DNA from 4 places in the Arthrobacter sp. PL16 genome. Region 4 is predicted to be linked to each of the others. Evidence: riboswitches for the same ligand, from Rfam matches in the RefSeq annotation. Region 4 holds a riboswitch; each other region holds the start of a gene.
What was found. A riboswitch is a leader RNA that binds a small molecule or an ion and turns the genes downstream of it on or off. The one in region 4 is predicted to bind cyclic di-AMP.

Region 1 (7,414 bases), on a different contig from region 4:
AGGCTGCGCATCGATAGATTGTCCGCGGTCCCGCCGGCGAGGACGGCGTCGATGCCTGACGTCAGGTCCGCGGTCCGGTACAGCGCGGCCAGCGGCTGGTCCCGGCCGTCGTCGACCGCTACCAGCGAAAATGAGTCGTCGGCGGCTGCCTCCGCGAGCAGGATGTCGAGCAGGCCACCGACACGGGGCATGTCGCAGGCGACAACAGCGCACCAGGGTGCCCGGGGGCCTTCGAAGCTCAGAAAGCCGGCGACGAGGGCGGCCGCAGGCCCCGCGAACGCGGGCTCCTCCCGCACGAACGTCGGGGACCCGACCAGGGCCGGCGTCGTTCCCGCACCCGGATCCGGACCGACGACGACCACCCGGCCGGCACCCGCGAGGGCGGAGCATGTCCGCTCGAGAAGGGTCTGCCCGTCGAGGATCAGTCCCGCCTTCGGGACGCCGCCCAGGCGGGAGGACCGGCCACCTGCGAGGACGACGGCGTCGAACCGGAGGGCGTTCGCCGTCATGCAGCGGTTTCCGCGAGGAACTCGGACCACTGGGGTGCGGGCTTCTCCAGTTCCCTGATCTGCCATTGGGGTCCACGCGGGGGAAGGGGGACGATCCGCAGGCTCCAGCCAAGGCTGCCCAGCGTCTTGTCACCCTTGGCGTTGTTGCACTTGAGGCAGCACGCCACGAGGTTCTCCCAGGTGTCCTTCCCTCCACGGGATCTCGGCGTGACGTGGTCGATGGTCGAGGCGGTCTTGCCGCAGTAGGCGCACAGATGATTGTCCCGGCGGAGGACGCCACGTCTCGTGGCTGTCACGTCGTGCCGGTACGGGACCTTCACGTACCGGTTGAGCAGGATCACCGAGGGCCTGCCCAGAATCTCCGTCGGTCCCACGATCGGCTCCTCGTCCTCGGCGACGACGCTCGCCTTCCCGGTAAGGACAAGTACCAGCGCCCGGCGGAACGTGACGACCGCCAGTGGTTCATACCCTGCATTCAGAACAAGAGTGCGCATACAACTTGCCTCTTTGCTGACCTGTTCCCCGCAACCGGTTGCCATCCCGGGGTTCGGGAGAAGTGCTTCGGATTGACACTGCAAGGGTAATCCGGAGACCGGGCGCGGGCTAATCGCCGCTATCGACCGGTTGACGTGCCGCGAGGGGTTGCTTCTGCTACCCCTTAACGGAAGAAGGACCGGCGCAGGGCGGCGGTCCTTCTTCCGACACGGTGTGTCCTGATCAGCCGCCGACGCGGATGTAGACGCCGCCCGAGCCGAGCTCGGCCGGTGCGATCGCCGTCGTATTGCCGTTGAACCCACCGTGAACGGCCTGGCCACCACCGATGTAGACCGCGATGTGGGCCACGCCCGCCCCGCCGTCCGCGTAGTAGATGAGGTCGCCCGGGACGGCTTCCCCGGCGCTGACGGTGCGGCCGAGGGACATGTAACCGGCCGGCCAGCCGTGGAAGTTGATGCCTGCTGCGGCAAGGGAGTTGCTGACCAGCCGCGTGCAGTCCTGCATAACCCCGAGCTGGCCCTTGGCTGCTGCGGCGATCTTGGCGGCCACTCCGGAGGAGGCGACCGGTGCGGGCGCCGGGGCACGTGCCGCAGCCGGTGCGGGCGCAGGAGCCGCGACAGTGACGGGAGCCGCAGCAGCGGCCGGCGCGGCGGGTTGGGCTGCAACCACGACCGGAGCCGCGGCAACAGCGACCGGAGCCGCTTCGACGACGGGGGCCGGTGCTGCCGGCGCCTCGACCACAGGGGCCTCGACCACAGGGGCCTTCTCGACGACGACCGGCTTGGCGTTGACCTTGACCGGCGTCTTGTTGAAGGAAAGCACCGTCGAGCTGGAGGCGACGACGGCCGGGCGGGCCGTTGTCACGGAAACGTTCGAGGTGGCGACCTCGCGCTGCGGCTGGAGATCCGCCGCATTGGCTGCGACGCCGCTGGTCAGGACGAGACCGGAGGCCGCGGCGATGACGGCGGCCTGGCGGCCCATCCCGCCTGCGTTGGTGGTGACTGCTTTGGCGAGGGCCGAGAAGCTGGCAGTGGTTTGCGCTTCTCCTCGGTGGCGGGCGATCGTGGCGCGTGAGGACATGAGGGAGTTCTCCGTGTGTGGGGTTCTAGCGGACGCGGACGAAGCTGGCGCCGGAAAGGGTGTGTGGGGTTCTAGCGGACGCGGACGAAGCTGGCGCCGGAAAGGTCTGACAGGCTGTGGAGGCCGGTGTTCATGCCGTTGAGGCCACCGCTGATGACCTGGCCGTTGCCGACGTAGATCGCGACGTGGCCGCCGGTGATGACGAGGTCGCCCGCTGCGGGCGTTCCGACGACATCGCCGAACTGGAAGAACTGGCCGGGAGCGAGATCGCCCACGGACTTGCCGACGGAGCGCAGAGCGGTCTCGACCATCGCGGTGCAGTCCTGGGCGACGCCGATCTGGGCGTAGGCAGAGGCAACCAGACCGGCACCGACACCCGACGACTGGACGGGAGCCGGCTGCTCGACAGGAGCGGCAGGGACTGCGGCAACCGGTGCTGCAGCGGGCGCAACAGGCACTGCGGCGGGAACCACGGTGACGGGAGCGGCGGCCGGAGCAGCGGCCACGACGGGAGCCGCAGCGACGGGAGCGGCTACGACGGGAGCAGCGGCTACGACGGCGACAGGCTCGGGAGCCTCGACCACAGGAGCGGGAGCTTCCTCGACGACCTCGGGAGCAGGAGTGACCTCGACGGCCACGCGCTCGAAGGAGACCTTCGCGTTGGCGGGAACCGTGATCTCCGCGGCTACGACGCGGTCGACGGTCAGTGCCGCAGAGGACTGCACCTCACGCTCGGGGGCGGTGACGCCGTGGGCAGGAAGGCCCGCGGTGAGGACGAGCCCGGAAGCGGCGACGATCACGGCTGCCTGGCGGCCGACCGATCCTGCATTCGACGTGACTGCGATGGACAGGGTGGTCAGCGGACTGACGGTCTTGGGCGCGCGATGGCGGCCCAGCGAAGAGCTGGTGGACACGTTGGATTGCCTCTCCCAACGCCTGCGAGGTGAGCTGTCGGATTCGGATGGGAGTCACCCGGCCACTGGTTGAACAGCGACTTAACCCCAAGGATCTCTTGTCAGAGATCCACAAATTGGTTCCCCCGCCTCTGCCATGCGATGGTGCGAACGGACCTCCGGCAATGGCAGAGCTAGGCGATTTGCAGGAGGGTGCCGGATCTAGAGCGAATTTGGCACGAGATGTAGGCTACCTGAGAAAGCTTCATATGTCACGTTCCGATCACGGAACGATATGTTTCTGGTGACGGTGGCTAGGTGGGGTATGGCTCAGCAGGCTGGAAATAGCTGGTGCGGACCTGCGGGATCGTCGCGTGACACTGTTTCCGGCGTAACGGTCGTGGCGTGGTCAGGCGACGGAGACGAAGACATGCGATGCGACCTCGGGCGGCAGCTCGAGGGCCCCCTCGACGCCTGGGACACGCACGGACACGTAGCCGCCTACGGATTCCAGGGCCAGCTGGGCACCCGGGCGCAATCCGCCCTCGTCGAGCTGCGTCAGGAGCTCCGGATCCACCTGGATCGGCTCGGCCAACCGAAGGAGCGTGACCTGATTCTCGGGTGAGTATGTGTCCATGGCGGACAGCAGGGTCACCACACCATCGGTGAACAGCTTCGACTGGACGCCGCCGATCGCCTCGAGTCCGGGGATGGGATTACCGTAGGGCGATTCGGACGGCTTCCCGAGGAGTTCATAGAGGCGGCGCTCCACGCGCTCGCTCATCACGTGCTCCCAACGACAGGCCTCGTCGTGCACGTAGGCCCAGTCGAGGCCGATGACATCGCTCAGCAGTCGCTCCGCGAGGCGGTGCTTCCGCATGACGCCGGTGGCGCGGCGCCGGCCCAGTTCCGTCAGCTCCAGGTGCCGGTCACCGGAGACGACGACGAGGCCGTCGCGTTCCATGCGCCCGATGGTCTGGGAGACGGTGGGGCCGGAGTGGCGCAGACGCTCGGCGATGCGCGCCCTGAGAGCTACGATGTTCTCCTCCTCGAGCTCAAGGATGGTCCGCAGGTACATCTCGGTCGTATCGATGAGGTCCGTCATCCGGGTCAGCTCCTTGGTGCGGTGCGGGTGCGCGGCTGGACTGCCTCACGCCGGTGGGTGCCACGGCCGCCACAGCCGGTTCCGCCCCACGCCTCCCAAGGTTAACCCATGCGGCAACAGGCCCGGCAATCAACCTGGGCGCGACGACGGCCGTCCGGGAACGCCGATCGGGGGTGTTCACAAATGGAGGCCCCCGGGCCTCTGGGGCACAATGATGGCGATACCCGCCGCCGAACAGCTGGAGCACCCATGAGCGAAACCCCCCGTGTCCCCCACCACCTCCTGCCCGCGGACGGCCGCTTCGGCGCCGGTCCGTCCAAGGTACGCAGTGGCCAGATCGATGCGCTCGTGTCCGCCGGCCAGTCGTTGCTGGGAACGTCCCACCGTCAGGCGCCGGTCCGCTCCCTGGTGGGCCGCCTCCGGGAGGGCCTGTCGTCGTTCTTCGGCGCACCGGAGGGTTACGAGATCGTTCTCGGTGTCGGCGGTTCGACGGCGTTCTGGGACGTCGCGACCTTCGGACTGGTGGACAGGAAGGCGCAGCACCTCTCCTTCGGGGAGTTCGGTTCCAAGTTCGCGTCCGCGACCACCAAGGCCCCCTTCCTCGAAACGTCGAGCGTCATCACCTCCGAGCCCGGCACGCGCCCGGACCCGGTCGCGGAAGCGGGGATCGACACCTACGCCTGGCCGCAGAACGAGACGTCCACCGGCGTCGCCGCTCCGGTTCGGCGGGTCGACGGCGCCGATGAAGGAGCACTGGTTATCGTCGATGCCACGTCCGCCGCCGGTGGCCTGGACGTCGATGTGTCCCAGGCGGACGTCTACTACTTCGCCCCGCAGAAGAATTTCGCTTCCGACGGCGGCCTGTGGCTGGGGCTCTTCTCCCCCGCTGCGATCGAGCGTGCTGCCCGGATCGCGGCCGGAGGCCGGTGGATCCCGGATTTCCTGAACCTGCAGACGGCCATCGATAATTCGCGGCTCAACCAGACCTACAACACGCCGTCGCTGTCCACGCTGGTGACCCTCGACGCGCAGGTCGAGTGGCTCAACGCCCAGGGCGGCCTGCCCTTCGCTGCAGCCCGTACCGCCGATTCGGCCGGACGTCTCTACGGCTGGGCCGAGGCATCCCCCGTCGCGAGCCCTTATGTAGTGCGTACGGAGGACCGCTCGAACGTCATCGTCACGGTGGACTTCGACGACTCCGTGGACGCCGCGCGCATCGCCGCGATCCTCCGCGCCAACGGGATCGTCGACGTCGAGCCCTACCGGAAACTCGGCCGCAATCAGCTGCGCGTCGCCACCTTCGTGGCGATCGAACCCGATGACGTGTCGGCGCTCATCGCCTGCATCGACTACGTGGTCGAGAACCTGCTCTAGGACTCCCGATGGGGGGCACGAAGTACTACGGCGATGTGTCCGCCGCTCCCGGTTCGTGATCCAGCCGGAGGCGGCGGGGCGCGGAGCGGTCGTAGCGGAGCCGGACCTCGTGGTACTTCCAGGCCCAGAAGATGCCGACTGCTGCGGCGACAAGGCCCGACGCCGCAGCGACACCGAGGCTCCATCGGGGACCGAACGTGTCGGACACCCAGCCGACCACCGGCGCTCCGAGGGGCGTGCCGCCGAGGAAGATGGCGAAGTAGAGCGCCATGACCCGGCCGCGCATGACGGGGTCCGTCGTCGTCTGGACGTAGGCGTTGGCACTGGTCATCAGTGTCAGCGCGCACAGTCCGACGGGCACCAGTGCCAGCCCGAACAGCCACAGGTTGGGCGCCAGGGCGGCCAGCAGGCAGGCGACCCCGAACGCCGCGGACGCCCCGAAGATGAAGCGCAGCCGCGGCCTCTCCCGTCGGGCGGACAGGAGTGCGCCCGCGAGGGAGCCGACCGCCATCACCGACGAGAGGATCCCGAAGACCCGGGCATCCTGGCCGAACTCGGTACGGGCCATGGACGCGATGAACACGGCGAAGTTCAGTCCGAACGTCCCGACGATGAAGATCGCGAGCAGGACGATCATCAGGTCGGGCCGGTGGCGGACATAGCTGAATCCCGCGCGGATGCGCCCCTTGCCCGGCGCCTGCCGCGGCTGCCTGTTGAGTTCCGACGTGCGGAGCGCCAGCAGTACGTACACCATCGCGCCGAACGTCAGCGCGTTGATCATGAACACCCAGCCCGGACCGACCGCCGCAGTGAGGAGCCCGGCGACAGCGGGACCGATCAGCCGGGCGCCGTTGAAGGAGGCGCTGTTGAGGGCGACGGCATTGGGAAGGTTCTCATCGCGCACCAGCTCCGAGACGAAGGCCTGCCGGGCCGGGGAATCGAAGGCGGAGACCACGCCGAGGGCCAGGGCGAAGGCGTAGACATGCCAGAGGACCGCGACGTCGAGGAGCACCATCAGCCCGAGCCCCGCGCCGAGGAGCGCCATGGCGATCTGCGTCATGGCGAGGAGCTTGCGCCGGTCCACCGTGTCGGCGATGAGCCCTGCCCACGGAGAGATCACGAGCTGTGGGCCGAGTTGGAGTGCCATCACGATGCCGAGGGCGGACGCGTTCTGCGGCGTCAGGATGTCGTACACCAACCAGTCCTGGGCGGTCCGCTGCATCCAGGTGCCGATATTGGATATCGAGGCTCCGATGAACCAGAGCCTGTAGTTGTGGATGCCGAGCGATCGGAAGGTACTCAAGCGGTCCCGTCCTCGTCTCGGCGCCACGGACAGGTCACTCGGAGTCGGGGTGTTCCGGAGCGTTGTCCGCCGACTCGCCCGGGACCACCGCGTCGGTGTAGGCACCGTCACTGTCTGCACCCTCGGTGTCGGTACTATCCAGGGCCTCGACCGGTGCGGGGCCGCCATCCTGCGATCCGCCGACCTGCGGCACGCCGTCGTCGGACTCGGAATCCTCCGGGCGCACGCGCTGGGACCACGGCAGCCATTCGGGGGCCACCAGGGAAGCCGCGGACGGAAGCAGGCCGACCTCGCATACAGTCACGTCCTTGCTCCGTGCCACGCGGGCCACACTCGCATACCACTGCCAGCCTCCGTAGCCGGGCAGGAAAGCCTCGAACCGGTGTGTGACGAGGCGTTCGCCCTCGATCACGGCGGACACGTGGCGGCCAATCTGGGACTCGGGTGCGACCTCGAGGACAGCGCTGCGGGCGCGCTCGACGGCGGCTTCGAGCACGGCATCCGACTTGGGGATACGGCGGGAGGCGCGGGGCTTCCTCGGCGCCTCGGTCGTCGTCGGCGCGACGGCGTCCCCCTCGGCGGGCGTCGCAGCGTCGTCGGTCGGGACGGCGCCGGCGGCGGTCCCCAGATTGGTCGAGGTCATGATGGAAGCCTA
Region 2 (7,414 bases), on a different contig from region 4:
CAGGAGTCCTCGCCTCCACCGCCCTGTCGGCAATCCCGGCCGCAGCACAGGGCCCCACGGGCGGGCAGCCGACGTCGGGGGAGCCGACCGCCACCGAGTTCTACGTCCCCAAGCAGAACCACTACCACGAGGCACAGCGCCAGATCGCGGACCTGCGGTCCTCGGGTGACCGGGCGGCGGCCGACAGCCTCAGCGCGATGATCTCCACGCCCCAGGCCGTCTGGGTCACCGGCAGCGATCCGACGACGGTGACGCAGGAGGTCAGGAACACCACGCACCGCGCCGCGGGCAAGGGGCAGGTGCCTGTACTGGCCGCCTACAACCTCCCGTTCCGGGACTGCTCGCAGTACTCCGCCGGTGGCGCAACGGACGTCGCCGGGTACAAGGCATGGGTCGATGCGCTCGCCGCGGGAATCCAGGACAGGGCGGCCATGGTGGTGCTCGAACCGGACGGACTGGGCATCATCCCCTGGTACACGGCACTGGACGGCAATCTCGAGTGGTGCCAGCCGGCGGAAGCGAATTCCGCGACTGCCGCCGCCGAGCGCTTCGAGATGCTCAACTACGCGGTGGACCAGCTCAAGGCCCTCCCCAACACCAAGGTCTATCTCGACGGGACGCACAGTGCCTGGCTGGGGACGGGTGAGATCTCGAGCCGGCTCGTGAAGGCCGGTGTCCAGAAGGCCGACGGCTTCTTCCTCAACGTCTCGAACTACGAGCTCACCGAGCGGCAGCTGAAGTTCGGCTCGTGGGTCTCGCAGTGCATCTACTACGCGACGGAGATCAAACCGGGCGCCTACGGATCCTGCGCAAGCCAGTATTACCCGGCTTCGCCCTCCGACTTCTCCACCTGGGGTCTGACCGACGCCTGGTATGCACAGAACGTGGGCGCTGCCGCCAATGCCCCGTCCTCCGATGAGCTCGCGCACTTCGTCATCGACACGAGCCGCAACGGCCGGGGCCCCTGGGTTCCCTCGGCCTCCTACCCCGACCCCCAGGTCTGGTGCAATCCGCCGAGCCGCGGGCTCGGCTACCTGCCGACGTCCGACACCGGCAATGAGCTCGCCGACGCCTTCCTGTGGATCAAGGTCCCGGGTGAGTCGGACGGAGAATGCAGCCGTGGTCTGACGGACAACGATGGAGTCGATCCCGAGTGGGGCCGCGTCGATCCTTCGGCCGGCGCCTGGTTCCCCGAGCAGGCCGTGGACCTGATCGCCAACGCAAGCGCACCCGTGCGCCCCTAGCTGCCAGGTCCACGACGTTTCTCTCGGAAAGGTTTGGGCGGCCCCACTCGCATCCAGCGAGTGGGGCTGCATGCTTTCCGGCGCCTAGGGTTGAGCCATGGAGGAATGGAAGACGGCGACTCGCCTGCAGGAGCGCAGGCTGTGGAACACCCTGACCTGCGTGGGCGTCGTCCTGACCCTCGTTCTCGCCGCCAGTATCCTCGTGGCGATCCGATACTCGGATGATCAGCCGACGGTCTGGTTCCTGGTGCAGCAGGCGGTCCTGCTCGCCCTCAGTTCCGGCGGCACCGTCGTCGCGATCCGTCGGTGGCGTGCCCACGTCTAGGGGCAGGGTAACCTCCGTTATGCAAATGTGACAAACCGGCGGAACGCTGGCTATCGTCGTCGGGTGCCCCCGTCCACGTGGGGTGCTCCCGTATGGATTGCCGAGCCCTGCCGCCGATCGGGATACGTTCGCAAACACGAAGGCAGGGACGGGGGAACCACTAGTTCCACCGGGCGCGCAGATCATCTGCAGGCGTCCTCGGGGTTAAGCCGCACCGCACCGCCCACCGGCGGTGCCCGCGGCCGGGTGACTCCCATCCGAACCCGACAGCTCACCCCGCAGGCATGGGAGAGGTATAGATCCATGTCACGAATCACTTCACCTGCACGCCACCGCGCCGTTATCGAGGGCAACCTCGCTCTGCAGGGGCTGTCCCGTGCAGCAAAGAACCACGCCACTACCGTCGGCCGTCCCGTTGCCATCGTTGCCGTCACCTCGGGCCTCGCGCTCAGCGCCGTCGGTACCGCCAACGCCGGTGAGTACACCGGTCAGGACACGACGGCGGCATCCGTGGCCGTCCAGGCTCCCGCCGCAGCGGTTGCACCCGTTGCAGAGACAGCCGTTGCACCGGCAGCCGGCGCAACCCACACCGTCGTCGCCGGTGACACACTCGGTGCCATCGCGGCCAGCTACGGCGCGGACCTCAACACCCTGATCGGTGCCAACGGGCTCTCAATAGCTTCGGTCATCTTCCCGGGCGACACCATCACCATCCCTACCGGTGACGTGGCCCAAGCGCCCGCAGCAGCCGTGTCGGTGCCCGTAGCCATCCCGGCGGCTCCGGTCCAGCAGGCCGCAGCCGTCGCCCCGGCGCCGGCCGTGTCCGCAGCTCCGGAGTCGGGCATGTACCTCGCCTCCGCCGACATCACCCCGGTGGCATCAGCCAGCGGAGCCGCCGGAACCCTCGTGGCTTCCGCGCAGTCGCAGATCGGAGCAACCCAGGACTGCACCGTGCTGGTCGAGAATGCCCTGAACGCCGCGGGAATCCCCGCAGGTGACCTCGGCCCCTCGCAGTTCTTCCAGTTCGGTTCCACCGTGGCCTCCCCGGCCCCGGGCGACATCGTGATCACCTCCGGGCACGTCGCTATCTACGTCGGTGACGGCCAGGTCATCAGCAGCGGCATGAACGGTGCGAACTCGACCATGCAGCACCCCCTCTCGGACCTCGCGGGAGCATCCTTCGTTCGGGTAGCGGGCTAACACCGGAACGGACCACTGACGGGGAGCGGCAGGCGCTTGGACGGGGCGCCTGCCGCTTCCTTCCGTTAAACGGGGTGGTCTCGACCGGTCGGAGGAACGTACGCTTCGGCAGCGATGCAACCGGCAATGACGCAACCATCCCGATTGCCGAGGCACTGCCGCCTTCCTAGCGTTGTAAAAGCGAACAGCGCGCTCGGTGGAAGGACGGGTACCATCATGAAGCTCTGGATCAGGGACCGCGGCCTCCTGCTCGTGAATGCGGCCCTCTTCCTGATTTCCTTCGTCGGTATGGTGATCAGCGGCGTCCTCAACTACAACGAGGAGCAACGTGCCCATGGAGAACCGGGCGCGACCCTCCTCGGTTTCTTCGGTACCGGCGATTTCCTGGAGGCGACGTTCGAGAACTGGGAGTCCGAGTTCCTGCAGATGGGGATGTACGTCGTGCTGACCGCGTACCTGTTCCAACGCGGTTCCTCCGAGTCGAAGCTGCCGGACAAGCACGAACCGCAGGACGACGATCCGCGTACTGCCGCCACGGAACGCGACACCCCCTGGCCCGTGCGCCACGGCGGCCTTCTACTCAGGCTGTACGAGCACTCACTGTCCATCATGTTCTTCGTCCTGTTCGCGGCGTCGTTCCTGCTGCACGCCGTGGGCGGGAGCGAGGCCTACAACGAGGAGCAGGCAAGCCACGGCGCGCCCGGGGTCACAGTGTTCGGGTACATGGCGACGTCGCGGTTCTGGTTCGAATCCTTCCAGAACTGGCAAAGCGAATTCATGGTCATCGCCGTGATGATCGGCGCGTCCGTCTACCTGCGCGAACGTGGGAGTGTGGAATCCAAGCCCGTCCCGATGGCGCGTCGGGACACCGACACGTAATCGTCGCTCCTTCGACCACTACCTGTGCATCATCGATACCGAACGGTGCGCTGACGGGTCGGGACCGCACGGGTTCACGGACGACGGGCGAGGACGTCCTGGATGCCGGGAATGCATCCCTCGTTCTGCAGGGACGTCGTATCACCGAGCTGTGTGCCCTCGTAGAGCTGCGTCAGCAGGCGACGCATGATCTTGCCGGAGCGGGTCTTCGGCACATCCTGCACGACGACGACGGCTGCCGGCCGCGCGATCGCTCCGATCGCCTGCGTGACATGAGCGCGCAGCGTCGAGGCGACGTCGACCTCAGGATCTGCCCCCGATGCCAGCAGGACGAAGGCAGCGATGGCGTGACCCGTCAGCGGGTCCGCGATGGGACATGCGCCGGCCTCCGTCACGAGCGGATGTTCCACGAGGGCCGACTCGATCTCGATCGTGGACAGGCGATGCCCCGACACGTTGATGACATCGTCCACGCGCCCGAGGATCCAGGTGTCTCCGTCGTCGTCGTACCGCGCGCCGTCACCCGCGAGAAACCACCCCTGCGCCGCGAACTTCCGCCAGTACGAGTCGAGGTAGCGCTGCGGATTCCCCCAGACGGTACGGGCCATGGCTGGACCGTGGCGGTCCACGACGATCAGACCCTGCACCCCGGGAGGGACGCCCAGCCCGTCCTCGTCGACGATGCGCGTGCTCAGGCCGGGAAGCGCCCTCGCAGCGCAGCCGGGCTTGAAGGCGGCGTCCGTGGGGCTGGGAGAGAGGACCGTGGCGCCGGTCTCGGACTGCCACCAGGTGTCCACGACGGGAACCTCGTCCCGGCCGAGGTTCCGGCGGAACCAGCGCCATGCCTCCGGATTGACGGCCTCGCCGACCGTGCCGAGCACGCGGATGCTCGAGAGATCGTAGTCCGACGGGACTCCGTCCGGGAACCAGCCCATCAGCGAGCGCACCAGCGTGGGAGCCGTGTAGTAGCTGGTGACGCCGTAGCGCTCGATGATCTCGAAGTGGCGGCCCGCGTGCGGTGTGTTCGGGGTGCCCTCGAAGATGACCTGGGTGGCGCCGTTCGACAACGGTCCGTACAGCTCGTACGTATGTGCCGTGACCCAGGCGAGGTCCGCGGTGCACCAGTGGACGTCACGGTCCCGCCCTGCTACATCCGGGTTGCTGAAGAGGTGCTCGAAGCTCCAGGATGCCTGCGTCAGGTAGCCGCCCGAGGTGTGGACGAGACCCTTCGGCTTCCCCGTGGTTCCCGACGTGTACATGATGAACAGCGGGGTCTCGGCGTCGAACGCCTCCGGCTCGTGGTGCGGGGACGCGGTGTCGACGACGTCGTGCCACCACACGTCGCGGCCCTCGGTCCAGCTGACGTCCGAGCCCGTGCGGCGCACCACCAGGACGTGCTCGATGCTGTTCTCCCCGGATACCGCGGCGTCGGCGTTGTCCTTCACGGGTACCGCGGCGCCGCGGCGGAACTGCCCGTCCGTGGTCACCAGCAGCTTGGCGCCGGTGTCCTCGACGCGGAAGCGCAGCGCCTCCGCCGAGAACCCTCCGAACACGAGGGAGTGCACGGCGCCGATCCGGGCGCAGGCCAGCGTGATGACGACTGTCTCCACGAGCACGGGGAGATAGATGACCACGCGGTCGCCCTGTCCGATTCCGAGGGCGAGCAGCGCGTTCGCCGCGCGTGAGACCTCGTCCCGCAGGTCCGCGTAGGTCACGGTCCGGCGGTCGCCCGGCTCGCCCTCGAAATGGAGCGCCACACGGTCGCCGTTGCCTGCCCGGACATGCCGGTCCACGCAGTTGGCGGCTACGTTCAGCGTGCCTCCCGAGAACCACTCGATGACGGGAACACTGAGCGTCCCATCCGCCTGCAGCTCGGCCTTCTCGAAGGAGTGCAGCGTGTCCCAGTGTGTGTTCCACTCGAGTCGTGCGGCCTGCTCGGCCCAGAACGCGAGGCGGTCGGCCTCGTCCTCGAGCGGAAGCGAAGGCTCCGTCGTCGTCGCTACGCCCACCGCCGCACCGCCCAGCGCTCGGCGATGCCGAGGAGTGCGTCGGTGATCTTGCCGATGACGGCCAGCAGGATGATGGCGAGGATGATGCGGTCCACGCGGCCCGTCTGCTGGGAATCGGTGAGCAGGAAACCCAGCCCCATCGAGGACGCGATGAGTTCGGCCGCTACGAGGAACAGCCAGGACTGGGCCAACGCCAACCGGAGGCCGGAGAAGAGGGCGGGGACGACGGCGGGCAGCTGGACCGTGGTCAGGAGCCGGACGCCGTTCACCCCGAAGGCGCGAGCGGCCTCGACGAGGTTGCGGTCCACATGACGCAGCCCGAGGTAGAGGGTGGTGAACACGGGGAAGAACGCGCCGATGGTGATCAGCGTGACCTTGGAGTCCTCGTTGATGCCGATCCAGAGCACCAGCAGAGGCACCCACGCGAGGGACGGGACGGCGCGGAGGGCGCCGACCGTCGGAGTCAGCAGGACGTCGGCGAGGCGCGAGAGTCCGAGCAGAGCGCCCGCCAGCACCCCGAGCAGGGATCCGATGAGGAACCCGAGGATCACGCGCTGGGTGGAGATGAGGATGTGGGTGGCGAGCTGCCCGCGCTCGATGAGGTCGACGGCGGCCGCGAGTACGGACGCCGGCGAGGGCAGCTGCGACGGCCGGAAGAATCCCGAGGCCGTGCTGAGGTGCCAGGCGAGCAGGATCAGTGCGGGGACGATCAGCCCGAGGAGGATGATCCCCGCACGGCGGCCCGCTGTTCGTCCCGGTCTGGAGCCGCGCGTTGCTGCCGACGCGCTGGTGATCGCCGAGCCCGTCGCCTCGAGCCCCTCCTTGCTGACGGGGGTCGCATACTCGGCACTCATGAGTCGGAGCCGATGGAGGCCGGGTCGGCCTTCTCGACGAGCGAGGGGTCGAAGAGGGATCCGAGGGCGTCGTCGATCTGCTTCTGGGTCTGGACGTCCCCGGTCTCGACGAACACGGGACCGATCTTCTCGAGGACGCTGCGCTGCGCGTCGCCCGGCGCGGGGTCGACGTCGAGGTTAGTGCGGTCGATGATGACGGAGCTGGCGACCGCCGGGTCGATGGCGGCGACCTCTGCGAGGATGGCTGCGGTCTCCTCGGGGTTCTCCTTCGCCCATTCACGCGCCTTCTCGTACGCGTTGACGACAGTCTGCGCGACGTCGGGCTTGTCCGAGAGGAAGTCCTCGGTGGCGTTGAGGAATCCGTAGGTGTTGTAGTCGATGTCGCGGAAGAAGAGCTGCGCGCCGTCCTGCTCGGCGGCGGCCATAATCGGATCCAGTCCGGACCAGGCATCGACGGCGCCGCTGGCCAGTGCTGCTCGGCCGTCGGCATGCTGGAGGTTCTCGATCGTCACCTCCGACTGGTCAACTCCTGCCGCTTCGAGTGCCTGCAGGAGGAAGAAGTAGGGGTCCGTTCCGCGCGTCGCGGCGACCGATCTGCCGCGCAGGTCCTCGACGCTCGTGATGCCGGAGTCCGGCAGGGTCACGAGCGCAGCCCACTCGGGCTGCGAGTAGATGTCGATGGCCTTGATCGGCGAGCCGTTGGAGCGGGCGAGGAGGGCGGCGGAACCGGCAGTGGAGCCGACGTCGATCGCCCCGGCTCGCAGGGCCTCGTTGGCCTTGTTGGACCCGGCGGACTGCACCCAGTTGACGGTGATGTCCTGGTCGGCGAGCTCGTCCTCGAGCCAGCCCTGCTCCTTGATGATGAGGCTCAGAGGATTGTAGGTGGCGAAGTCGATGTTGAGG
Region 3 (7,414 bases), on a different contig from region 4:
GCGCTCCGCCAGCCGGACGATCAGCTCCAGGGTCTCGCGCCGGAAGACGCTGCCCGTCGGATTGTGGGGGTTGTTGACGACGATGATCCTCGTCCGGTCGGTGAACGCGGCTTCGAGTGCGGCGGCGTCGGGCTGGAAGTCCGGTGCCAGTAGCGGCGAGGTCGTATGCGTGGCGCCCGAGAGGCCGATCACGGCTCCGTAGGAGTCGTAGAACGGCTCGAACGTCAATACTTCATCACCCGGGCCGGCGAAGGCGAGGATCGCCGCGGCGATGGACTCGGTCGCCCCCGTGCTGACGATCACCTCAGTGTGCGGATCCACGGTGAGGCCGTAGAACCGCTCCTGGTGCGCGGCGATCGCGGAACGAAGGACCGGCAGTCCCTGGCCCGGGGCGTACTGGTTGGCTCCGTCGGCGATGGCCGATCGAGCGGCGTCCAGGATCTCCCGCGGTCCGTCCTCGTCCGGGAACCCCTGGCCCAGGTTGATGGCCGAGTGCTTCTGGGCGAGGGCGGTCACTTCTTCGAAGATGGTGATACCGAGTCCGCCGTCGCTGCCGAGCAGGTTCGCTCCGCGTGCGGCCCTCGTCCACGGGGCGGCCCCCGTGTCCCGCGGTACCCTTCGCTGCGCATCAGTCGTCATGACTCAAGTATCGCGGGTCCTGCCCTGTGCGCGACCGGTCGACGACGGCGGAGCCGCCGGTGGACGGGGCGATACGGCGGTCCCGCGTGGGACTGGGTACCGTGGACGCATGAGCCGCGCCGTCTGCCCCGGATCGTTCGATCCCCTCCACAACGGACACATCGAGGTCATCGGTCGTGCCGCCCGGCTCTTCGACGAGGTACTCGTCGCGGTGTCGACGAACTACTCGAAGAAGTACCGGTTCGGTATCGACCAACGCCTCGCTTTCTGCGCCGACAGCCTGTCGCATCTGCCGAACGTCCGCGTGGTCCGGATGGGTGCCGGTCTCGTGGCGGATTTCTGCAGGGAGAACGGGGCGACGGCGCTCGTCAAGGGCCTTCGGTCCGGCCTGGACTTCGACTACGAGGTGCCCATGGCCACTATGAACCGGCACCTGGCCGACGTCGACACGGTCTTCCTGCCCACGGGCACCGCGTTCGCCCACGTCTCCTCGACCCTGTTGAAGGAGGTCGCAGCTCTCGGCGGTGACATCCGTCCGTTCGTGCCGGAAGCCGTCCTGCGGCAACTCGTACCGGCGGTCGACGACGACGTTCCCTCCACCGGTGGTGGACCATCGTCCTAGGTCGGTACACGCCGGCGCTGCACCGGCGTTTTGGGCATGCCCGCCATATCAGGCTAGGATGGTACGTCGGTCATATGTTCTACAGGAGTCACCATTAAAAGCGATCTCAGTTCGCCTTTGACATTCAGTGTCAAGGATCTCGGACGCAGTCCGGGTAGCATGCGGACACTCGAGGAACATGTACCGGCGCCGAAGGATTTCGGCGTGGCGCTGATCGGCGTGCAGGAGGGTTCCGACATGGAGCTCGAGCTGCGCTTCGAATCCGTGTACGAGGGAATCCTGGTGTCGGGAACGGCAAACGTCGAGGTAACCGGCGAGTGCGGCCGTTGCCTGGAGCCACTGCGGTTCGACCGCGAGGTGGATATCCAGGAACTCTTCTTCTACAGCGACTCCGAGTCGCTGTCGGTAGAAGAGGAAGAAGAACAGCACAGGGTGGAGAACGATTCGGTCGCTCTGGAGCCCGTGCTGAGGGATGCAGTGGTCACATCACTGCCATTCCAGCCGGTGTGCCGGGAGGATTGCCAGGGCTTGTGCTCCGAATGCGGAGCCCAACTCAACGACGATCCGGACCACCACCACGAAGTTCTGGATCCTCGCTGGTCAGCCCTCGCCGGGTTGGCAGGCACCGCCGCTGAGAATGATGCGGCACCCAAGTCAGAGTCAGACGAGAGAGAAGAGATTTAGCCGTGGCTGTCCCGAAACGGAAGATGTCCCGCGCGAATACCCGCGCACGCCGGTCCCAGTGGAAGGCAACCGCCCCCAAGCTGGTCAAGACCCTCGAGAACGGCCGCATCACCTACAGCCTTGCGCACCAGGCCAAGGTCGTCACCGACTCGGCCGGCACCCCGCTGTTCCTCGAATACAAGGGCCGCAAGGTAGCCGACGTCTAACAACGGACGTGTCCATGACGCGCCAGGCGCAGCGGTGGACGTTCGTTCGATACTGGATCAGCTGATGCGGTTGTGAAGAATACAGAAGATCTTACGAAGCGTCTCGGTGTCGATATAGACACCGAGACGCTTCGTCTTGCCCTGACACACCGGTCCTATGCCTACGAAAAGGGTGGGATACCGACCAACGAGCGCCTCGAGTTCCTCGGTGACTCCGTGCTCGGCCTGGCGGTGACGGATGCCCTGTACAGGGACAACCCTGATCTGTCCGAAGGGGAGTTGGCCAAGCGCCGTTCCGCCGTCGTGAGTACCAGGGCGCTCGCGGGCGTCGCCCGGACCCTCGACCTCGGCAGCTTCGTCCTGCTGGGCCAGGGTGAAAAGCTCACCAACGGGCGCGACAAGGCCTCGATCCTCGCGGACACCATGGAAGCCGTCATCGGCGCCACCTATCTGAGCCACGGTATCGAGACCGCGCGTGTGATGGTCATGCGCCTCATCGGGCCGCTGCTGCGCGATTCCGCCGTCCTCGGCGAGGGCACCGACTGGAAGACGCGCATCCAGGAGACTGCCGCTGCCCGGCGATTGGGCCTGATCGACTACCAGGTCGACGGCTCCGGTCCCGACCATGCGCGCAGCTTCACCGCGCGTCTCGTGATCGGGGGAGTGGATTACGGCTCCGGCAGCGGGCACTCCAAGAAGGAAGCCGAGCAGGCTGCAGCGGCGGCCTCCTGGAAGCTGCTGTCCGACGGCTCCGCGCATCTCGATCACGAGGCCCCGGCCGGGTCGCGTAGCGACGGCTCCTGAGTGCCTGAACTGCCCGAGGTGGAGGTGGTATGGCGCGGCCTGGCCCGCTGGGTCACCGGTCGAATCATCGAGGGCGTGGAGGTGATCGACCCGCGATCCCTGCGCCGTCACGTTCCCGGCGTCGAGGACTTCAGGGGCAGGGTGACCGGAGCACGGGTGACGGATGTCGTGCGACGCGGGAAATTTCTCTGGCTCACGCTCGAGGACCGCGACCACCGCGCCGACGCTCCGCAGGTGGCCCTGATGGCCCACCTCGGTATGAGCGGTCAACTGCTCATCGAGGAGGCCGACGCTCCGCGGGAGAAGCACCTGAAGGTGCGCCTGAGCCTCTCGGCCGCCAGAGGCGAGGACGGCAGCGCGCCGCTCCCTGCCGACCTGCGTTTCGTCGATCAGCGGATTTTCGGGGGGATGTTCGTCGCGGACCTGGAACCGACGGTGGATGGGCAGCCGGGTGGGACGGGTGCCAGTGCGCTGCCACTCATTCCGCACCAGGCCGCACACATAGCACGCGACCCCCTCGACCCGGCCTTCTCCGTGGAGGACTTCCACCATCGGCTGCGCGCCCGAAGGACCGGCCTCAAGCGCGCGCTCCTCGATCAGGGACTCATCTCGGGCATCGGCAACATCTACGCGGACGAGGCTCTCTGGGCGGCCCGCTTCCACTACGCCCGTCCCACCGACACCATGCGGCGCCCGGACACGCTGCGGATCGTCGAGGCGGCCACGAGCGTCATGGCGCGGGCGCTGGCCGCGGGCGGGACGAGCTTCGACTCGCTCTACGTCAACGTCAACGGCGCATCCGGCTACTTCGCACGCGACCTCGAGGCCTACGGGCGCTCGGGCCTGCCCTGCCGGCGGTGCGCTGCGGAAGGCCGGCACACGCTCCTGCGCAGGGAGTCCTTCATGAACAGATCCTCCTGTCTGTGTCCCTACTGCCAGCCCAGGCCGCGCAACGCAAGACCCTAGTCCGTGGGTCGAGCAGCGGAACAGTGCCGCTCCGTAACCCAAATGTGACAAGAGTTCGACCAACGCGTACCGTTGATCCCGCGCTCATTCCACCACGGAGGGGCGCCCTTCCTCACTCTGCCTAACCCTGTCGATGAGGACGGACCGTTCGCTACACATTTCGACAGGGGCGGGGGAACCGAAAGTGGACTCGCTTACGAGTCCTAGGGGTAAAGACGCGCGTAGACCAGCCCGGGGGCGTTGGTCTGCGAGGAACGTGTCCGGATGTCCCATCCGAACCCGACAGCTAACTTCGCCGGCATTGGGAAAGGCAGCAGCATGTCCAGGAAGAGCAATATCGCGCGCCACAGGGCAGTCCCTACGCGCATCAACCCCATCATCACAGCGTCACGCGCGGTCACCGCGAGTGCGTCGGTCGCAGGCAAGCCTGCCGCCGTCGTCGTAGCCGCTTCGGGCATCATGCTCGGTGCAGCGCTTCCCGCCAGCGCAGCAGGCGAGATCAGCGTCCAGTCCGCCGGCACCCAGCAGGCAGCGGTCACCACGTCCGCAGCCGGCACCTACACGGTCCAGGCCGGTGACACGCTGGGCAGCATCTCAGCCGCCCACGGTGTCAGCCTCGAGGCGGTCTTCGCCTCGAACGGTCTCGGGTACGGCTCGGTCATCTACCCCGGCCAGTCCATCTCGCTCGGTGGTTCGGCAGCACCCCAGCAGTACTCCACCCAGTCGGCATCCATCGCCGCAGTTCCGGCCGCTGCTGCTGCAGTGTCGGTTGCGGCTCCTGCAGCGCCGGTCGCGGCGCAGCCCGCCATCAGCTTCCAGTCCGCGTCGGTCGCACCGGCCGGTGGTATCGCCGCAACGGCAATGCAGGGTGAGGGTTCGGGCTACGTCTACGGCGGCACGGCGCGCGGCGCCTGGGACTGCTCGGGCTTCGTCCAGTGGGCCTATGCGCAGAACGGCATCAACCTTCCGCGCACCACGTGGTCGCAGTTCGCGGCGCTGCGTCCTACCAGCAACCCGCAGCCGGGTGACCTCGTGAGCCAGAACGGCGGAAGCCACGTGGGTATCTACCTCGGCAACGGCCAGATGATCAGTGCGCTCAACCCCTCGCAGGGTACGCAGGTGCACTCGGTCGGCGTCATGGCGGTCGACGGGTACTACACCCGCTAGCAGGCGGTCGCCGGCCCCGCGGAAGGTATGCGGGGGCGGTGGCGCTCGAGAGTGATAGAAGAAGGACGGGATGCCTGGCATCCCGTCCTTCTTCGTGCAGGTGGCGCCGCGCTGTTCCGTGACGAATGCGTCGGACCCTCAGCGGCGGTAGTACGTCCCGAGCCGTTCGAAGCCCTCGTCGACGGATATCGTGGGCTGCCAATCGAGTACGGCCCGGGTACGGCGCTGGTCGAACCAGTGGGCGGTGGAGAGCTGTTCGGCCAGGAACCGGGTCATCGGGGGTTCATCCGATCGCCCGAGGGCGAGCCAGGCACGCTCGATGATGGCGCCCGCGCCCCGCGCCACAGCTCCCGGTACGGACCATTCCGGAGGGGTGACGCCCCCGGCACGGCAGATTCCGGCGAGCAGTTCTGCCACAGGGCGGGGCTCCCCGTTCGTGACGACGAGGGACAGGCCCCGCGCCTGGTCCATCCTCCGCAGGCAGGCGACGATCGCCGACGCTGCGTTGTCGACGTAGGTCGTGTCGATCAGGGCGGTGCCGCCGTCGAGCAGTGGGAGGCGTTTGCTTCGCGCGCGGTCGAGGACGCGTTCCACGAGCTGGGTGTCGCCCGGGCCCCAGACGATGTGGGGCCGCACCGCGGCCACCCGGAACGAAGCCGAGCAACGATCGAGGGCCAGCAGCTCGGCTGACGCCTTCGTGCGGGCGTAGTGGCCCCGTGCGTGATCAGGATCCGCGCGGCCGGCAGGAGCGCCCACGAGCGAGGTCCCGCCGTGAGCCACGGACGGTGAGGAGACGTGGACGACGTCGGGGGCTCCGGCACGTTCTGCCGCCCGGAGCAGCCGATCCGTACCCTGGACATTGATGCGGTCGAACTCGGCGGCGTGCCCGGTGAAGGACACCTTCGCTGCGAGGTGGATCACCGCGGTGCACCCGCGGACGGCCTCCTCGACGGCGTCGTCGTCCTCTATCGATCCGAGAACGTCCTCTGCTCCGCCGACACCCGAGGGCCTTCGCTGGAAGCACCGCACCGCCTCACCTTGGCCGAGGAGGTGCTCTGCGACTGCGCGGCCGAGCATGCCGCTCGCCCCGGTGACGAGGACCGTCACAGGGATCCGGCCCGCCCACCCGAGAGGAAGCGGGCGCTCCAGGCAGCGACGCGCGCGCGGTCGATCTTCGCGTTGTGGCGGATGTCCACCGGCAGCGCCGCTACCTCGATGACGGCCGACACCTCGACGCCCCGCTGCCGGGCGACGGCGCGGGCTGCTGCGGCCAGTGGTGCGGAAGCGAGCTGCGGCCGTCGTCCTGCCGATGCGGTCTCGACGACTGCGACGACGGCCTGGGTACCCGCGGGCCCGACGCCGACGACGGCGGCGAGGCGAACGGCGTCGAGGGTTTCCAGTGCCTGCTCGAGTCCGACAGGTGTCACGATCCCGGCGGGCGACGTGACGACGTGACCCAGACGGCCCTCGACCCATAGCCTGCCATCGGCGTCGAAGTGTCCGACGTCGCCCGTGCGGTGCCAGGGACGGGTGTGGGCGGAGTCCTGCTGTGTCTTCCACAGGCGGAAGTAGCGGTCCTTCACATGGGGCGCGTCGACGAGGATCTCTCCGGTCACGCCGGGCGTCGTGGTCGGCGGCCCGACCGCCTCGCCGTCGCGGGAGTCATCGCGGGGGCCGCCGCGCAGGCCGCCGTCCGGACCGCCGTCATGATCACTGTCGGACGTGCTGTGTCCCTCGAAGGCCCCGAGCGGACTGATGGCCACCCGGGCGCCGTGGACCGGCAACCCGACGCACACGCCGTTGCCGGCGCCGTCGAGCCCGGCGTCAGCGGCTGCTGCAGCGCGCCGGATCCCATCGAGGTCGATATCGGCGACCAGGAGCGATTCCGTCATGCCGTACGGCGTGTGGAGTGCTGCGGCGGGGACCAGCTCCTGCACGGCTTCCAGGAGGGGAACCGGGATCGGTGCGCCCGCCGAGAGCATCAGCGCGATCGGCCCGAGAGCTGTCCTGCCATCGGCTGAGAGATCCGACGAGGTGGCCAGGACGTTCCGGAGGGCCGCCGGTGAGGCGAAGACGACGTTCGCGCTGATCGCTGCGGCTGCGTCGGCCAACGCCTGCGCCGTCAGCGTCCGGGGTGCGGTGACGTCCATGTCCGGTGTCACGGACGTGGCTCCCAGTGCGGGGCCGAGGAGGGCGAAGGGAGCGAAACCGGCGACGAGTGAACTGCCAGGGCCCAGACCGAGTGTCGACTCGACGGCATCCCGCATCGCGGAGAGCTGGCGGTTGGTGTACACCACGCCCTTGGCAGGGCCGGTCGAGCCGGACG
Region 4 (7,414 bases):
ACCGCCTGTTCACGGCGCTCGACTGGCTAGAGGAGCGGCTCACGGCCCAGCGCTTCCTCGTGGGGGACACCATCACGGAGGCGGATGTCCGTCTGTTCACGACGCTGGTCCGCTTCGACCCCGTCTACCACGGCCATTTCAAGTGCAACAGGAACAAGCTGACGGAGATGCCGGCGCTGTGGGGGTATGCCCGCGACCTGTTTCAGACGCCGGGCTTCGGCGACACGATCGACTTCGACCAGATCAAGCAGCACTACTACATCGTCCACGAGGACATCAATCCCACGGGGATCGTGCCCAAGGGCCCGGACCTCGCCGGGTGGACCACTCCGCACGGCAGGGAATCCCTGGGGGGCCGGCCCTTCGGCAACGGCACTCCGCCCGCCGCCGCGTAGCCGCGAAAGGGCTGTCGCGCAGCTGTCGTGACAGCCCCTTCATGGCCCGACCCCCTTCCGTATTAGGCCACAAACTCGTTTCGTAATTGCCCAAAGCATAGGCTAGCCTTACTTCAGACCGATCATCCGTCCGAGGGAGGCACCGTGGCAGTCCAGGCCGCCGCCCTCCAGGACGCCCCCGGCCGGCGGCCTGTGGGTCGCCGTCGGTCCTCCAACCCACGTATCCTCGCGAAGCTCGCCATCACGGCCCTCGTCCTGCTCGCATTCTGCATCGCCTCGCTGATCATCGGTGCCCGATCAGTCGGCATCGGCACCATGATCGACGCCGTCACCGCCTTCGATCCCACCAACGGTGAGCACGCCGTCGTCCTCTCGCGAGTCCCGCGCACCATCGTCGGACTCCTCGTCGGGGCTGCGCTCGCGACGGCCGGAGCAGCTCTCCAGGGCGTAGCCCGCAATCCGCTCGCCGATCCCGGCATCCTCGGCATCAATGCCGGGGCTTCCTTCGCCGTCGTCGTGGGCATCTACCTGTTCGGGCTCAGCAGCGCCTCCGGCTATATCTGGTTCGCCTTCGCGGGCGCCGGCGCGGCGGCACTCGCCGTGTACGCGGTAGCGAGCCTCGGGCGCGAGGGCGCGACGCCGGTCAAGCTCGCGCTGGCCGGTGCGGCCCTGGCAGCAGGGCTCGCGAGCCTCACCAATGCGGTGCTGGTCTCCAGCCAGGAGACGCTCGACGCCTTCCGCTTCTGGCAGGTCGGCACCCTCTCCGGCCGGGGATGGGACGTCATCGGGGCGGTGGCACCCTTCCTCCTCGCGGGCCTGGTGCTCACGCTCGCCACGGGCAAGGTGCTCAACAGCCTGGCACTCGGGGACGACGTCGCCCGCTCCCTCGGCCAGAACGTCGGCCTCGCACGCGCGATGACCGCCCTCGGAGTCGTGATCCTCTGTGGCGCGGCGACCGCTGCGGCAGGTCCGATCGCCTTCGTCGGGCTCGTCATCCCGCACATGGTCCGGCTCGTCGTCGGCGCCGACTACCGCTGGATCCTCCCGTTCTCCGCCCTCCTCGGGCCTGTGCTTCTGCTGGGCGCCGACATCATCGGCCGCGTCATCCTCCCGCCGGGCGAGGTCCAAGTGGGCATCATGACCGCCGTCGTCGGAGCGCCGGTATTCATCTGGCTCGTCCGCCGCCGGAACATGGCCCAGCTGTGAGCACCTCGGTCAGGAGCGTTCCCGCTGTGCCCCGCAGCTCGCCCGACCGCGGGGAGGGGCTCGGCGCCATCCGGGCCCGACGGCGTCGCACCACCGCGACCCGCCTGGGCGCGGTGGCGGGCGTCGTCGTCGTGCTGTTCGCGGTGAACGTCCTGCTCGGCACCTATACGGTCACCATCCCCGATTTCCTGCGCATCCTCGGTGGCGCCGATATCCCGGGTGCGAGCTTCATCGTCTTGGAGAACAAGCTGCCACGCGCAGTCATCGGCCTCCTGATCGGCGTGGCCTTCGGTATGTCGGGTGCGGTGTTCCAGACCATGCTGCGGAATCCGCTGGCCAGTCCGGACATCATCGGTATCAGCTACGGCGCGAGTGCCTCGGCCGTGGCGGCGATCGTCCTCTTCGGAGCCGCGGGCACCGCGGTGTCGTTGTCGGCGCTCATCGGAGCCGTGGTGGTGGCCGCGGCGATCTACCTCATCTCGCGTCGCGGGGGAGTGGCAGGGTACCGGCTCATCCTGGTGGGCATAGGTTTCGCGGCGGTCATGCACGCCCTGGTCAGCTTCCTCATCACCCGTACCGACCTCCGCACCGCCTCGGAGGCCGTCCTCTGGCTGAACGGCTCGCTCAACTCGAGCAACTGGGACCGCGCCACCGTGCTCGTCGCCGCCCTCGTCGTCCTGCTGCCCGCGGCCGTCATCCTGTCGCGCAGCCTGCAGGGCCTCGAACTGGGCGACGACGCCGCAGCGGGGCTCGGGGTCCGGGTCGAGGCGTCGCGGCTGGGACTCCTGTTCACCGGCGTCGCCCTTGCTGCCTTCGCGACGGCCGCCGCGGGCCCCGTCGCGTCCATCGCCTTCCTGTCAGGACCCATCGCCCGGCGCCTGCTCGACCACCGGCCCTCGCTCGGCATGGCGGGGCTGGTCGGTGCGGTGATCGTGCTCGGCGCGGACTTCGCTGCGGCGAACGTCCTGCCGGGGACCTCGCTGCCCGTCGGCGTCGTGACGGGCGCACTCGGCGCACCATTCCTGCTGTGGCTGCTCGCCACCGCCAACCGCAGAGGCCAGGGAGGCTGAAATGGGTCCACGCAAGGATCCGACGGCGGCGAACACGCTGTCTGCCGAGGGGCTGACACTCGCCTATGACGAGCGGACGGTCGTGGACGGACTCACCGTCGAGCTGCCCGCGGGCAAGGTGACCGTCATCGTCGGCGCGAACGCGTGCGGGAAGTCGACCCTGCTCCGTGGTCTGGCCCGGCTGCTCAAGCCCGTGGACGGCACAGTGGTGCTGAACGGCTCCGACATCCACTCACAGTCCACGAAGGCCGTCGCCCGAGTCCTCGGCCTGCTCCCGCAGACGCCCGTGGCCCCGGACGGCATCAGCGTCGCGGATCTGGTGGGCCGCGGCCGCTACCCGCACCAGGGCTGGTTCCGCCAGTGGACACCGGAGGACGACGACGCCGTCGCGACGGCACTCGAGGCAACCGACACGCTGGGCCTCGCCGACCGCAACGTCGACGAACTCAGCGGCGGGCAGCGCCAACGCGTCTGGATCGCCATGGCACTCGCGCAGCAGACCGGCATCCTGCTCCTCGACGAGCCGACCACCTTCCTCGACGTGACGCACCAGGTCGAGGTGCTCGACCTCATCACGGACCTGAACCGGCGCTCGGGCACCACCGTGGTGATGGTGCTGCACGACCTCAACCTGGCCGCGCGGTACGCGGACCACCTGATCGCCATGCGCGACGGTCGGATCGTGGCACAGGGGCCACCGTCGGCGGTCGTGACCGAGGAGACGGTCTCCGGAGTCTTCAACCTCGAGTGCCGCGTCATCGAGGACCCCGTGTCCCGTACACCGATGGTTGTTCCCATCGGCAGGCACCACGGGCCGGGGACCGCCATGCCTTCCCCGACCTCCCCCACCGCTGCGGCGGTGCGGGGCTACCGACCCAATCCGCAGGACACGGTTCCTGCACGAGTGGAGGCAGCATCATGACCGACGTGACAGAGCGGACCGCGAGGCGGACCGCCGCCGATACCGAGCCGATGGTGCTTGCGTTCGACGTCGTCGTCACCGCCGTCCAGGACCTCACGGCGACCTTCCGCCGCATCACCTTCGGGGGAGCCTGCCTCGAATCGTTCGGCGTCGCAGGGGACACCCTGGACCTCCGGATCAAGATCGTCATCCCGTCCCCGGGTCACGACTGCCCGGACATCGCCGGCATCATGAGCGGCGGCCCAGGCTCGAGCTGGTACCAGGCGTGGCTCGGCATGGACGCCGAGGAACGCGGTTCCATGCGCACCTACACCGTGCGCGAGTTCCGGTGCGGTGGTGCGAACCCGGAGATCGACGTCGACTTCGTGATGCACCTGGACGGCGACGGCCGCGGCGGGCCTGCGGCGGAGTGGGCTGCTGCAGTCCGGCCAGGTGACCGCGTCTGCATCATCGGCCCCAACTCGTCGGCGGCGCAATGCACGACGGCGGGCGCCTACGGTGGCATCGAGTGGAGCCCGGGCCTCGCGCAGCACGTCCTCCTGGCGGGAGACGAGACGGCCGTGCCCGCGATCAGCGCCATCCTCGAGGCGCTTCCCGAGGACATCAGCGGACGGGCGTTCCTCGAGGTGCCCCACGAGCGGGATATCCAGCGGATCGCGACGCGATCATCGGTGGCCATCACCTGGCTGACGCGGAGTGGCCGCTCGCACGGCGAGCTGCTCGAGGCCGCGGTCCGCGACGCCGTCCGCGTACCGGGCTGGGTCTCGCTCTCGGGATCGGGGGCCGCGAGTGGCGGCAGCGAACCGGAGGATGTCGACATCGACCGGACCATCCTGTGGGAGACGCCCCAGCGCCTCGAGACGGCCATCGTGGAGTCGACGGTCAACCCGGGGCGCCTTGCCGGCACCCAACCCTTCTACGCCTGGATCGCGGGAGAAGCAGCCGTAGTGCGCGGACTGCGCCGGTACCTGGTGCGCGACGTCGGTGTCGACCGGAAGCAGGTTGCCTTCATGGGCTATTGGCGCAAGGGCCGGGCCGAGCTCGCCTGATGGGGGACGGAGAACCTGGCGCAGGTTTTCCCATGCCTTTCCGCAGGTTCCCGATGACGGAAGAGATTATGGCACGGATCATCCACAGTTGGGATAACGGAATTGTTACATCGTGTTCCGTGGCCTAGGGTTTGAGCAGTCGAAGCTCGTTTCTTGAACCAGGTCCGCACGCTTAACCCTGTCAGCGGACCGCCTGAACAATCTGTGACAGGGGTGGAGGATCCACATTCCGGCGGTGCGAGCCGCCTCGGGGTGAAGCCCTCACGCATTGCTTATCAGCACGGTCTTCCTGCGGTCTGCCGCAGTTCGGCCGCGCCGAGGGGGCCGAGTCAACTCTTGCTCGAATCCGACAGCTAACTTCGCGGGCGTCCTCAGAGAGGTAAGCAGTTGACCCAGACGGTTACGTCGGGGCGCCGTCGAGCGTCCGAAGATCGCGCTCACCAGCAGCACCCGCTGCCACACCGCCCTGCCCACGCATCGGCGATCCACGCCCCTTCGGCCCCCTCCGCCTCGGTCCAGACCCTCCTGCCGAGCCGCCGATCACTCCGCGAGCGGGAGCTTCCCTCCTTCGTCGAGCACTCCTGTGCGGAGATCACATCAGCGTCCGCTGCTGCCCGGTCGAAGGACGGAGCCGTGTCACCGACTCCGCCGTCCCTGACGCGCCGTGAGCTACGCGAGCAGGAGAAGGCCGCGAGCGGCGAGGCGGCACCCGGTGCGCGCCGATCCGCGCCGGCCCGCCGGGCAGGACGCGTCCCCAAGCCGTTCGAGCGGTTGCGCGAGAACGCGGCGACCGGCGGGATGGTGCTCGCCTCCGCCGGACTGCTGATGGGAGCGGTGGTCCCCGCGGCGTCGACCGCTGCCCCTGAGTTGGTCGTCGGGCCACCCACCCACACCCGTGCCTCCGCGATCGCGCCGGCGGTGACCGCTCCCGCTGGAGCGACGGTCGCGTTCGGCCTCGAGAGCGCTGGGCCGGCGGCCGAGGGCATCGCACCGGGCATTGCCACCGCCAGGGCTCTTTCTGCCTCCCTTGAACCCGCAGCGCAGGAGCGCAAGGCCTTCGGCGTTCCTGTAGACAGCCCGGTCGTCGCGTCCACCTTCGGGTACCGCGTCAACCCGATGGGCGGGCCCGATTCGGAGCTGCACACCGGGCAGGACTACGCCAGCGCCTGCGGCACCCCGGTCAAGGCCGCCGACCCGGGTACGGTCACCGATTCCGGCTGGCACGCGTACGGGGGTGGCCAGCGCATCGTTATCGACCACGGCGACGGCCTCAAGACCACGTACAACCACCTGAGCGCCCTCGAGGTGCCGGTCGGCGCGGCGGTGCAGCGCGGCGATCTCCTCGGCGCCGTCGGCAGCACGGGCAACTCCACCGGTTGCCACCTGCACTTCGAGGTCCTGGTCAATGACGAGAAGGTCGACCCGCAGCCTTGGCTGTAGCGCGCGCCTCGCCCTACAGCAGCAGGCCGGACCAGCGGGCACCCGGGCGCCCGCTGGTCCGGCACCCGCGCTGCCGGGATTCGCGCGCTTCCTAGGGCAGGGGCTCGCTCACGACGGCCGGATCCTTGTAGCCGAGAGGCATCCGGAGCCGCAGTGAATCAGGCTTCACCTCGAAGGCCATGTGCCTCGCCTTCCCGAGCGGATCGCCGTCGAGCTGGACCTCCAGCGGCTCCCGCGAGGTGACCTCAGCAGTGCGGCACTGGAAGTACTCGAGGGAGGGGTCCTTGCTCGAGCCCCTGCCCTTGACGAACAGCTTGCCGGCCACGGCGAGCCAGCCGAGCTTGCCCTTGGGTGCCACGGTCATGAGATCCATCAGGCCGTCGTCGATCCTGGCGCCCGGGAAGATCTCGAGGCCACCCATGATCTTGCCGCAGTTCCCGCCCATGACACTGCGGAGCCTGCGCTCGAAGGGCTTGCCGCCGTCCACCGAGATGGTGGTACGGGCGGGCCGGCCCGGCAGGTTCCTGATGCCGGCGTCGACGTAGGCCAGCCAGCCCACCTTGTCCTTCAGGTCGTCGCGGGTGTCGGACATGATGGCCGCGTCGTAGCCGAGGCCGGCCATGACGAGGAAGACGTGTGCATCCTGCGCGCGGTCCACGGTCACGTGCACGACGTCGATGCTGCGCTCCGTGCCACGGAAGGCGGCTTCGACGGCGGCGTCCGGATCGTCGACGGCGATATCGAGGTTGCGTGCAAGCAGGTTCCCGGTGCCCAGCGGGACGAGGGCCATCATGGTGCCGCTCCCGGCGAGCTCCTCGGCGACGCACCGCACCGTGCCGTCCCCGCCGGCGGCGATCACCAGGTCCGCTCCCGCATCCAGCGCCTGGCGGGCCTGGCCGTGACCGGGATCGTCCTCCGTGGTCTCGATGACCAGGGGTTCGTCCCAACCGTCCTCCGCGGAGATGCGCCGGACGGCGCCCTCCACGTCGATGGTGGTGACCTTGATCGGATTGATGATGAGGGCGGCTCGACGGCCGCCCGAACCGGCCTCGGAGCCCTGATCGATGGTCGCCTCGGGAGTAGCGTCGGTCGGCATGATGTCCTTCGTGCGTGATGTCAACGGGTGGCCTCGACGAGCTTATCCCGCTGCCCTCCGCGCCGAGGGTAATCTTTGGACGTGACCAACACCTCGCGCTACGTGGCCCTCGGCGATTCCTTCACGGAAGGGGTTGGCGACTGGGACCCGGCGTCACCCAACGGCGTCCGTGGCTGGGCGGACCGCGTGGCAGAGCAGCTCATCCTGGCCGATCCGTCCTGGTTCTATGCCAACCT

Region 1: it holds a riboswitch for cyclic di-AMP, as region 4 does, so the genes downstream of both, RCH21_RS15615 (hypothetical protein) here and RCH21_RS04470 (M23 family metallopeptidase) in region 4, are expected to answer to the same signal.
Region 2: it holds a riboswitch for cyclic di-AMP, as region 4 does, so the genes downstream of both, RCH21_RS14275 (LysM domain-containing protein) here and RCH21_RS04470 (M23 family metallopeptidase) in region 4, are expected to answer to the same signal.
Region 3: it holds a riboswitch for cyclic di-AMP, as region 4 does, so the genes downstream of both, RCH21_RS02375 (C40 family peptidase) here and RCH21_RS04470 (M23 family metallopeptidase) in region 4, are expected to answer to the same signal.

What each region holds. Positions count from the first base shown of each region.
Region 1 covers NZ_JAXCIC010000010.1:31,135-38,548, forward strand. Annotated here, with positions in the region: gene mobA (molybdenum cofactor guanylyltransferase) at 1-509, opposite strand, end outside; gene RCH21_RS15605 (HNH endonuclease) at 506-1,003, opposite strand; gene RCH21_RS15610 (NlpC/P60 family protein) at 1,227-2,084, opposite strand; gene RCH21_RS15615 (hypothetical protein) at 2,156-2,998, opposite strand; cyclic di-AMP (ydaO/yuaA leader) riboswitch at 3,004-3,172, opposite strand; gene RCH21_RS15620 (metal-dependent transcriptional regulator) at 3,387-4,082, opposite strand; gene serC (phosphoserine transaminase) at 4,332-5,456, shown strand; gene RCH21_RS15630 (MFS transporter) at 5,482-6,759, opposite strand; gene RCH21_RS15635 (DUF3027 domain-containing protein) at 6,794-7,402, opposite strand; gene RCH21_RS15640 (cold-shock protein) at 7,412-7,414, opposite strand, start outside.
Region 2 covers NZ_JAXCIC010000007.1:147,462-154,875, reverse strand. Annotated here, with positions in the region: gene RCH21_RS14285 (glycoside hydrolase family 6 protein) at 1-1,244, shown strand, start outside; gene RCH21_RS14280 (hypothetical protein) at 1,342-1,569, shown strand; cyclic di-AMP (ydaO/yuaA leader) riboswitch at 1,689-1,869, shown strand; gene RCH21_RS14275 (LysM domain-containing protein) at 1,873-2,769, shown strand; gene RCH21_RS14270 (DUF6766 family protein) at 2,986-3,648, shown strand; gene acs (acetate--CoA ligase) at 3,723-5,657, opposite strand; gene RCH21_RS14260 (ABC transporter permease) at 5,648-6,511, opposite strand; gene RCH21_RS14255 (aliphatic sulfonate ABC transporter substrate-binding protein) at 6,508-7,414, opposite strand, start outside.
Region 3 covers NZ_JAXCIC010000001.1:518,312-525,725, forward strand. Annotated here, with positions in the region: gene RCH21_RS02345 (aminotransferase class I/II-fold pyridoxal phosphate-dependent enzyme) at 1-639, opposite strand, end outside; gene coaD (pantetheine-phosphate adenylyltransferase) at 749-1,261, shown strand; gene RCH21_RS02355 (YceD family protein) at 1,379-1,945, shown strand; gene rpmF (50S ribosomal protein L32) at 1,948-2,151, shown strand; gene rnc (ribonuclease III) at 2,224-2,955, shown strand; gene mutM (bifunctional DNA-formamidopyrimidine glycosylase/DNA-(apurinic or apyrimidinic site) lyase) at 2,956-3,921, shown strand; cyclic di-AMP (ydaO/yuaA leader) riboswitch at 4,061-4,237, shown strand; gene RCH21_RS02375 (C40 family peptidase) at 4,240-5,088, shown strand; gene RCH21_RS02380 (NAD-dependent epimerase/dehydratase family protein) at 5,227-6,195, opposite strand; gene RCH21_RS02385 (alpha/beta fold hydrolase) at 6,192-7,414, opposite strand, start outside.
Region 4 covers NZ_JAXCIC010000002.1:159,588-167,001, forward strand. Annotated here, with positions in the region: gene RCH21_RS04445 (glutathione S-transferase family protein) at 1-395, shown strand, start outside; gene RCH21_RS04450 (FecCD family ABC transporter permease) at 618-1,601, shown strand; gene RCH21_RS04455 (FecCD family ABC transporter permease) at 1,628-2,671, shown strand; gene RCH21_RS04460 (ABC transporter ATP-binding protein) at 2,673-3,593, shown strand; gene RCH21_RS04465 (siderophore-interacting protein) at 3,590-4,642, shown strand; cyclic di-AMP (ydaO/yuaA leader) riboswitch at 4,823-5,026, shown strand; gene RCH21_RS04470 (M23 family metallopeptidase) at 5,030-6,082, shown strand; gene RCH21_RS04475 (diacylglycerol/lipid kinase family protein) at 6,174-7,178, opposite strand; gene RCH21_RS04480 (SGNH/GDSL hydrolase family protein) at 7,260-7,414, shown strand, end outside.